DNA from 3 places in the Methylobacterium sp. WL8 genome. Region 2 is predicted to be linked to each of the others. Evidence: riboswitches for the same ligand, from Rfam matches in the RefSeq annotation. Region 2 holds a riboswitch; each other region holds the start of a gene.

Region 1 (3,267 bases), on a different contig from region 2:
CGGTATCGCCGATTCGCCCCCGCCTCGGCAAGAACGAAGCGGCAACACGACCGCGTGCCCGCGCGCCGTGTGAGGCGCGGACCCGATTTCGTGCCCCGTCCGCGCACGGCGACCGGCCGCTTAGGGGCGGATTAACCAAACGCGCGCTCAATACGGATCAGTCGCAGTTCTCTCGATCCCCGCACGGCCGAGCCCCTCGGCCGGTCCACCGCCCGCGCTCCGTCGCGGGGGACGGACGGCGCGTGGCCGCGGGCGCCGCCTCAGCCTTCGCGTCCGAGTTCGAGTCCGCATGCCTCATCACATGCCGCATCCCCTGCCGCATCACCTGCGTTCCCACGGCGGCCACGCGCGTCCCGTTCGTCGCCGGCGCTCCCGCAGCCATCCGACCCTGCGCAACGCGCTGGCCGGCCTGCTCTGCCTCGTCACCCTCGGGGGCGTGCCGACCGGCGACGGGAAGCACCCGCGATCGCCGGGCGCGAATCTCCAGGCCACGAACCTGCAGGCCACGAACCCGCAGACCCGGAGCGCCGCCTCGACCGCCCTCGCGGCCCTGTTCGATCCCCGTCCGATGATGGGGCCGGACGTGCGCGCGAACCTTCGCGGCATCCCCCTCGGCACTGCGTTCGCCCCGACCGCCTCTCTCGCTCCGTCCCTCGCCCAGCCGGTGGCGGGCGTCGCGGCGGTGGAGCCCGCCGCGACACCCGCCACCGGGGCGGAGATCGTGCGGCAGGCCGAGGTCGCAAGCCAGGCGCAGCGCCCGCGTGAGATCCGAGTCCTCCGCCAGGCGCAGATCGTGCCGCTGCCGATGGCGCGCCCGGCGGATCTGATCGCCGCCCCCGTGCCGCAGCGCCTCGCCCTGCGCCGGGCGCCGCGCCGGGTGCCCGAGGCGGCGCCGGCGCCCACCGCCGAGACGCCGTCGTTCTTCGAGGAGCTGTTCGCCGCGCGCAAGGAATCCGGCCCGGCCCTGGCCTACGCCGCCCTGGAGAGACCCGGTCTCGACCGGTCGCGCGGCCGCCTGTTCCCCAGCCCCGACGCGGGCGCCGGCACGGCGATCTACGACATCAGCGCCCGCACCGTCCGCCTGCCCGGCGGCGAGGTGCTGGAAGCTCATTCCGGCCTCGGCGCCAGCATGGACCACCCGGACTTCGTGCACCTGCGGATGCGCGGCTCGACCCCGCCGGGCACCTACGACCTCACCGAGCGCGAGGCTTTGTTCCACGGCGTCCGGGCGATCCGCCTCAACCCGGTGGGCGGGTCTGCCGCCATCCACGGCCGCGACGGCCTGCTCGCCCACACCTACATGCTCGGGCCGAGCGGCGCCTCGAACGGCTGCGTGTCGTTCCGCAACTACGACCGCTTCCTGCAGGCGTTCCTGCGCGGCGAGGTCCGGCGCCTCGTGGTGGTCGCCGGCCGCGGCGACGGCCCGGCCCGGTTCGCAGCGAGCCGCTAGGGCGTTCCGAAGCGAGGCGGAGACCGGCTCGCATGAGGGCCACGCGACCGCGCAGCAGGTGAAGGCGGCGTCGCGGATCGGCCACACCCGGCGACGCGCTGCGAAAGCCGGATTGACGCGCGGTCCGCGCCCGACGCAACCTGTGCGCGAGGGTTCCTCATCGAGGATCAAAAGGGAACGCGGTGGGACGGAGCCTGGAAGGGCCTTCGTCGAAGCCGTGGCTGCCCCCGCAACTGTAAGCGGCGAGCCTTCCACCAACGCACGTCACTGGATGCGCCGCATCCGGGAAGACGGTGGCGGGCGACGACCCGCGAGCCAGGAGACCTGCCCTCGGTCGTGGTCACACGCGAAGCGCGTCGGGCGGGGTGCCCCGGCGGGTGTCGAAGCCTCATGCCGTCGGAGGGACGGCGCGGGGGATCGGCCTCGTTCGCGGTGACGTGCCACGTCGCGTCGCCCGAGGTCCCGTGTCCGTATCCCGTTTCGCTCCGCGCCTGCGCATCCTTCTGCTCGTCGTCGGCGCGGCCGTCCCGCCACAAGCCGTCCTGATGCGGTCCGCCCTGTCTCAGCCGGGCGTGGCCGAGGCCAACCTCGACGAGATCTCGGTCACGGCCGAGACCGTCGCTCCGGCCGCGACCGGCCCGGGGCCGGCGGCGAGCGCCGGCTACGTCGGCGGCACCACCGGCGTCGGCGGCACCCTCCGGTCGGTGGATGCCGCGAGCGCCGGGGTGATCTCCGGCGCCGAGATCAACAGCCGCCCGATCACCCGGCCGGGCGAGGTCCTCGAATCCGTGCCCGGCCTGATCGTCACGCAGCATTCGGGGGAGGGGAAGGCCAACCAGTTCTTCCTGCGCGGCTTCAACCTCGACCACGGCACCGACATCGCGATCGACGTGGACGGGATGCCGGTCAACATGCGCACCCACGCCCACGGCCAGGGCTACGCCGACATCAACTTCCTGATCCCCGAGCTCGTCGGCGCGGTGGAGTTCCACAAGGGGCCGTACTTCGTCCGCGACGGCGACTTCGCCTCCGCCGGCTCGGTGCGGATCGACTACCTCGACACCGTCGCGAAGTCCGTCGCACTGACCTCGTTCGGCTCGTTCGGCTACGCGCGTGCGCTGACGATCGCCTCGGCGCCACTCGGCCAGGGCAACCTGCTGGTGGCCGGCGAGGCGCAGGTCTACGACGGCCCGTGGGACGTGCCGGACGCCCTGCGCAAGCTCAACGGCGTCGTGCGCTACAGCCAGGGCACGGCGCTCGACGGGTTCTCCGTCACCGGCATGGCCTATGCCAGCCGCTGGACCGCGACCAACCAGATCGCGTCGCGCGCTGTGTCGGAAGGCCTGATCGGCCGGTTCGGTAGCCTGAACCCCAGCGACGGCGGCGACAGCAGCCGGTTCTCGCTCTCGGGACGATGGAGCATGACCGACGACACCGGCGTGACGCGGGCCTCAGCCTACTTGATCCGCTCGCAGCTAAACCTGTTCAACGACTTCACCTACTTCCTCAACGATCCCGTCAACGGCGACCAGTTCCACCAGCTCGACCAGCGCATCCTGGGCGGCGGCGAGGTGAGCCACATCTTCCAGGGCGACCTGTTCGGGCTGCCGATGGAGAACGAGGTCGGCGTGCAGACCCGCACCGATTCGATCCGGGTCGGGCTGTTCAACACCACAAACCGGCAGTTCCGCTCCGGCGTCCTCGACGACCGGGTGCTGGAGGCGAGCGGGGCGTTCTTCTACGACAACCGCGTGCGCTGGACCGACTGGCTGCGCACCAGCGTGGGCTTCCGCGCCGACGGCTACTACGCCGACGTG
Region 2 (3,267 bases):
CACGGAATTGCGCGACATCGCCCGGCGGATCGCCCGGCGGGCCCTGAAGGGCGCCGCCGTCACCGCGCGCTTCGGCGGCGCGCAGACGCGGGTGGAGACCGACCGCGACGGCTACTTCCGCGTCCACCTCAACCCGCGATCCCTGCCCGCGGGCGACCAGGGCTGGCACGAGGTCGCGCTGACGTTGGAGGCCGAGCCGCCCGTGCAGGCGCGGGCCCAGGTGTTCGTGCCGCCGGGCGCCACCGGCTGCGTCGTCGTCAGCGACATCGACGATACGGTGATGCGCACCGGCGTCGCCAACAAGGTGAAGATGCTGTGGCGGCTGTTCGTGGAGGATGCCGAGAACCGCGTCGCCTTCCCCGGCGTCGCCGCGCTCTACCGGGCGCTCTACGTCGGCCCGGACGGCACCCAGGCCAACCCGATGCTCTACGTCTCGCGGGCGCCGTGGGGCCTCTACGAGATGCTGTCGGAGTTCTTCAAGATCCACGGCATCCCGGTCGGCCCGATCCTGTTCCTGCGCGAATGGGGCCTGTCGTGGAAGCACCCCCTCCCCCGCCGGGCCGAGGACCACAAGCGCGCGCTGATCGTCCACATGCTGTCGCTCTATCGCGACCTGCCCTTCGTGCTGATCGGCGACAGCGGCCAGCACGACCCCGAGGTGTACGGGCGGATCGTCGCCGACCATCCCGGCCGGGTGAAGGCGGTCTACATCCGCAACGTCTCGCGCGACGCCGACCGCATCCGCGAGATCGAGGCGTTGGCCCAGGTGGTGGCGGAAGCGGGCAGCCACCTCGTCATCGCCGCCGACAGCACCGCCATCGCCCGGCACGCGGCCGGCCTCGGCCTCATCGCTCCGGGCGCGGTGGCGGAGGTGGCGGACGAGCACGCGTCCGGCGGCGAGCCGACGCCGGACGCCGAGACCGCCCCGCCCGGCAACCTCGGCGCGGTGCTGGGCGGCGCCGGCGGGACGCTGCCGCCGAGCGTCGTCGTCGAGGCGCCGGCGCGGGACGGATCGCACGGCTTAGGGCGCATGGCGGGAGGCGCTTCACGTGTCGCCGCCGGGCCACAACCCACAGTGTCGTGATTCGAGCCGTTGACTCGGCGCCTCCGCCACGGCCACTTGGCCGGGACGGTTCCCTTCGGGGATCAAAAGGGAACGTGGTGAGGACCGGGCGCGAAAGCGCTTGCCTGATGCCGCGGCTGCCCCCGCAACTGTAAGCGGCGAGCCCTCCATCAACACGTCACTGGGTCACGGCACCTGGGAAGACGATGAGGGGCAGCGACCCGCGAGCCAGGAGACCTGCCGTCAGTCGTGGTCACACGCGAAACGCGTCGGGCGGGGTGCCTCGGCGGGTGTCGAGACGCGTGCGCCCGATCGGGCGGACGCGGGGCGGCCTCGTTCGCGGTGACGTGCCACCACACGCGTCCGCACGCCCCGTCCATGCCCTTGCCAGCCGCGAGACCCGCGCCGACCCACGCCCACGCAGCCGCCTGGCACGCGTGCGCCGACGGCCGCCACGCGTTTCGGCGACCGCACGATTGTAACATTGTTACATTTGTGGTCGATACCCGGGCAGGCAGGCCGTTGCGCCGCGCCGTCAGAGCCGCAACCGATCCATGTTCGTTTTCCGGAAATCCCCACGATCCTGCGGGCGCACGACCCGTCGCCTGCTGCTGGCCGCCACGGCGTTCGCCGCGTCCGGCCTTCCCCGGGAGGCCGGCGCACAGCCGGCCGCGGGCGAGCCGTCGAGCGTCCTGCTCGACACCCTGACGGTGTCCGGCGACGGCGTCGGCCCGACCCGCGCGGCGCCGGTCGGCCTCAACCTGCGCACGCCCGATCGCGGCGCGAGCCGCCTCGGCCTCACGCCGCTGGAGACCCCCGGCAGCGTCGACATCATCTCCGGCGAGACCGCGCGCCTGCGCGGGCAGGACACGGTCGCCGAGGCCGTGACGCAGAACGCCACCGGCATCACCACCATCGCCTCGCCGGGCAACGGCAACGGCGCCTTCACCAGCCGCGGGTTCTCGGGGCCGAACTCGATCCAGCAGCTCTACGACGGCACGCGACTGTTCGTCGGCGCCAACACCGTGACCTTCCCGTTCGACACCTGGAACGTCGAGCGCATCGAGGTGCTGCGCGGGCCGGCCTCGGTGCTCTACGGCGACGGGGCGATCGGCGGCGTGATCAACGTCGTGACGAAGAAGCCGACCTTCACGCCCGTCAACGTGGTGCGGGCCGGGGTCGGCTCGGACGGCATCGCGCGGCTCGCGCTCGATTCCGGCGGCCCGATCGGCGACGCGGTCGCCTACCGCCTCAACGTCAGCGGGAACCGCGCCGGCGGCTGGATGAGCCCGGAGGGCGACTTCCGCAACCTCGCGGTCTCGGGCGCGCTCCTGCTGCAGGCGACGCCCGACCTCGCCTTCACCCTGAGTCACGACCTCGGCTACCAGGAGCCGGCGCGCTACTGGGGGACGCCGCTCGTCGAGGGGCGCATCTTGGACCGCATCCGGTTCAGCAACTACAACGTCCGCGACTCCAAGATCACCTGGGCGGACAACTGGACCCAGTTCAAGACCGAGTGGACGCCGAGCGCCGACGTCACAATCCGCAACACCGCCTACCGGCTGCAGAGCCGGCGCCACTGGTTCGACGTCGAGACCTACGCCTTCAACCGCACCACCGGCCTGGTCGACCGGAGCGACTACACCGAGATCTACCATCAACAGGAGCAGGTCGGGAACCGGTTCGACGCCGCGTTCAAGGGCACGCTGTTCGGCTTCCGCAACGACTTCCTGGCCGGCTTCGACGTGAACCACGTCGACTTCCGCCACACCAACAACTTCTCCACCGTGGGGTCCGGGCTCGTCACCAGCGTGCCGCTGGTCGGCTACGATCCGGGGCTGTTTCCGGTGAACGGCCGCGCAAGCCCGGCCTACGCCACCAGCACCGACCAGGCCTCGGTCTTCGCCGAGAACCGGCTGATCCTCTCGGACCGGCTCTCGTTCCTCAGCGGCGTCCGCTTCGACGCCTCGAACCTGCAACGCGAGAACCTCGTGAGCACCGCGCAGTTCGAGAAGGCCTACCAGGGGCTCGGCTACCGCTTCGGGCTGGTGTTCAACTCGACGCCGGACACCGCGCTCTACGCGCAGGTCGCCACCGCCACCGACCCGGTCAACAGCCTGATCACACTGTCGCAGTCGCTGTCCGGCTTCAAGCTCTCCACCGGCGAACAGGTCGAGGTCGGCGCCAAGGGCGTGTTCTGGGAC
Region 3 (3,267 bases), on a different contig from region 2:
CACGTGGCGCACCAGCGTCGTCTTTCCGGCACCGAGGAAGCCGGTGACGATGGTGCAGGGGATCTTCGCAACGATGGTCATGGGGATCTCGCCGATGGCTCAGGCCGCGCGCGGCGGAAACGGGGGGATGCGGGCGACGACGCCCTTGCGGAACTCTTGCGGGCGCTGCTTCCACGGCACGATCCCGTCGGGCGTGCCGGCGTAGAGCCCGACGCCGTCGAGGATGATGCGTGCCGACGCCGCGGGGTCGAGGTCGCCGTAGACGTAGGTCCAGCGATCCTCCGCCGCCACCGCGACGGTGCAGGGCCGCTTGCAGACGGAGAGGCACTCGACCGCCTCGATCGTCACCCCGTCGGGCGCCGGCAGCGCGCGCAGCGCGTCGAGCAGGCGGGCGCCGGCACGCGGGCCGTCCGGTGCGTCGCCTTCCATGCGGCAGGTGGTGCAGACGTAGAGGACCGTGTCAGCCACGGGCGCCTGCCGCGGTCTTCGGCCCGAAGGTCTGCCACGCGCGGCCGAACGCCAGCCCGATCACCGCCCAGAACACGAAGGCGATGGCGAGCGAGCGCGCGGCGAACTGCGCGGCGAGGCCGGCGGGAAGCTCGGAGGGCGTCGCCGCCACCTCCGGCGCGCCGGCCAGATGCGGCGCGACGATGAGCACAAGTCCGCCGAGGATCGTGATCGGCACCCGGCGGATCGCGATGAGGTAGATCCCCATCGCGGTGGCGGCGGCGGTCATCAGCCACCAGACCTGGCGCGCGACCAGAGGAGCCGCCTCGCTACCGGGCAGCTCCGGCGGCAGGCCCAGCGCCGGCGCGAGCGCCACGGCGAGGAAGCCGGCCACCGCGAAGGCGAGGCCGCGTTCGGGCGACGGCTCGCGGCCGGTCGCCAGCATCACCGCGCCGAGCAGCAGCGCGTAGCCGATCCCGCCGACGAGGGTCGCGAGCCCGGTGAACAGCATGCGCGGCAGGCCCGCGCCCGGCTGCCACTCGGGCGCGGCCTTGGAATCGTGGTCGTGCCCGGCATGCGCCAGCACGATCGGCAGGCGATCGGGCATCGGGGCGACGGCGGCTGCGGAGCCGGGGGTGGCCTGGGTCTCGTAGCGCTCGGCCGCGATGATCAGCGGCGAGGTGAGCGCGAGTTCGAGGCCCGTCACCAGGACGGCCGCGAGGAAGCCGGCGGCGAGCGCCGCCGACAGGAGCCGGATGAGCATGGGAGCGCCTGGGTTCAGGCGGTCAATGGCAGGGGAAGTTCTGCGTGTGCCGGAAGTCGTGCGCCGCGTTGTGCAGCGCCGAGGCGGGCGAGAAGCCGGCGAGGAACACGAGCCCGAGGCCGAGCATGGCGGCGACGGCGATGGCGACGAAGCCTTCGTTCGCGCGGGTGCCGGTTTGGGTGAGGGTCTGGGTGGTCATGTCGACAACATCTCCGGCCGCCCCGCCGGCGGCGTTCGAGAAAGCGCGGGGGACGGCAGGTCTCCTGGCTCGCGGATCGCCGCGCCTGCCGCCTTCCCGAAACATCGGTGGCCGAGGGCAGGAGCTAACCGCTCACAGTTGCGGGGGCAGCCGCGGAATCGGGTTTCCCCTCACCGCATTCCCTTTTCACCCCGTCTCCGGGGCACCGTCTCCACCAGCCATAGCCTGTCCGGCGCACCCGCACAACGGAGGCTTTGACGGGCACGCCACGGTTGGGGCATGGGTCTTCGCCATGCAGCAGGCCGCGCCTCGGACGACCCTCGTGCTCGGCGGTGCGCGCTCGGGCAAGAGCGCCTACGCCGAGAGGCTGATCGAGGCGGAGCCCGGCCCCTGGTTCTACCTCGCAACGGCGCAGGCCTGGGACGACGAGATGCGCGCGCGGATCGCCCTCCACCGGTCCCGCCGGTCCGGCGACTGGATCACGCGGGACGTGCCGACGGCGCTGGCCGCGGCGATCGCCGACGCGCCGGGACCGGTGCTGGTCGACTGCCTCACGCTGTGGCTCACGAACCTGATCCTCGCCGACGCAGACCTCGACGCCGAGACGCAGGCCCTGGTCATCGCCTGCCGGGCGGCGCGGGGCCCCCTCGTTCTGGTCTCGAACGAGGTCGGCCTCGGGATCGTCCCGGACAACGCGCTCGCCCGCCGCTTCCGCGATGCGGCCGGGCGCCTCCACCAGGCCCTCGCGGCCGAATGCGACCGCGTCGTGCTGACGGTCGCCGGGTTGCCGCTGACCGTGAAACCGCAGGGAACGTCATGACCGACGACGCCAAGCCCGACGACGCCAAGCCTGACGACGCCAAGCCTGACGACGCCAAGCCTGACGACGCGACGCGCCATCGCGAGAAGATGGAGAAGCGCAAGGCGGTTCAGGACGCCGAGGTGGCGGCCAAGACGATCGAGAAGGGGCTCCTCATCGTCAACACCGGCCCCGGCAAGGGCAAGACCACGGCGGCGCTCGGCCTTGCGCTCCGCATGCTCGGACGCGGGCACCGGGTCGGCATCGTGCAGTTCATCAAGGGCGCCTGGGACACCGGCGAGGCGCATGCGCTCAAGGTCTTCGGCGACCGGGTCGCGTGGCACGCCATGGGCGAGGGCTTCACCTGGGAGACGCAAGACAAGGCTCGCGACATCGCCGCCTGCCTCAACGCCTGGAACCAGGCGACCGACCTGATGGCCGACCCCGGCATCCGCCTGCTCATCCTCGACGAGCTCAACATCGCGCTGCGCTACGACTACCTCGACCTCGATGCGGTGGTCGCGACGCTCAAGGCCCGCCGCCCGGACCTCCACGTCGTCGTCACCGGCCGCAACGCCAAGCCCGCGCTGATCGAAGCCGCCGACCTGGTCACCGAGATGGGCAGCGTGAAGCACCACTTCGCAGCGGGCGTGAAGGCGCAGGAGGGCATCGAGTTTTGATCGGTCGTCGGCGCGGCGTGGTGCGCCTTCCAGGCCAGCCAGTCCTCGATGCGCAAATTTTCGACGCGGTCGAACTCGCGGCCGTTGTCCGCGAATGCGGGCAATGTGCGAGCGCCGCGCAAGCATCGGCCTACAAATCCACTGGGTCCGGCTCTGCCCGATCGACAGGCTCGATATCGCCTTCGCGATCGAGCGATGGAAGCCCGTCGAGCGGGGCGATCAGGGTCGGGTGCACGATCGTATCAATGGCGAAATGGTCGCCGTCGCTTTGCATGACGGCGTGGTTCCGATTTTCAGGAAGCACTCTGATCGTTCGCTTCATTGCATCCGATCGCTCCGCTTTCTGGCGAGCTTATGCCGCGCGGAAGGAGGAAGGACA

Evidence for each region. A riboswitch is a leader RNA that binds a small molecule or an ion and turns the genes downstream of it on or off. The one in region 2 is predicted to bind cobalamin.
Region 1: linked by a shared signal. The riboswitch ahead of FV234_RS13005 (TonB-dependent receptor) and the one ahead of FV234_RS06910 (TonB-dependent siderophore receptor) in region 2 are both predicted to bind cobalamin.
Region 3: linked by a shared signal. The riboswitch ahead of FV234_RS00300 (CbtB-domain containing protein) and the one ahead of FV234_RS06910 (TonB-dependent siderophore receptor) in region 2 are both predicted to bind cobalamin.

What each region holds. Positions count from the first base shown of each region.
Region 1 is NZ_VRVF01000031.1:21,396-24,662, forward strand. Features, by position in the region: gene FV234_RS13000 (DUF2778 domain-containing protein) at 290-1,450, shown strand; cobalamin riboswitch at 1,584-1,797, shown strand; gene FV234_RS13005 (TonB-dependent receptor) at 1,996-3,267, shown strand, end outside.
Region 2 is NZ_VRVF01000012.1:45,724-48,990, reverse strand. Features, by position in the region: gene FV234_RS06915 (phosphatase domain-containing protein) at 1-1,084, shown strand, start outside; cobalamin riboswitch at 1,114-1,323, shown strand; gene FV234_RS06910 (TonB-dependent siderophore receptor) at 1,618-3,267, shown strand, end outside.
Region 3 is NZ_VRVF01000001.1:57,257-60,523, forward strand. Features, by position in the region: gene cobW (cobalamin biosynthesis protein CobW) at 1-81, opposite strand, end outside; gene FV234_RS00290 (DUF1636 domain-containing protein) at 100-468, opposite strand; gene FV234_RS00295 (CbtA family protein) at 461-1,210, opposite strand; gene FV234_RS00300 (CbtB-domain containing protein) at 1,233-1,409, opposite strand; cobalamin riboswitch at 1,446-1,634, opposite strand; gene cobU (bifunctional adenosylcobinamide kinase/adenosylcobinamide-phosphate guanylyltransferase) at 1,702-2,229, shown strand; gene cobO (cob(I)yrinic acid a,c-diamide adenosyltransferase) at 2,226-2,888, shown strand; gene FV234_RS00315 (hypothetical protein) at 3,019-3,210, opposite strand.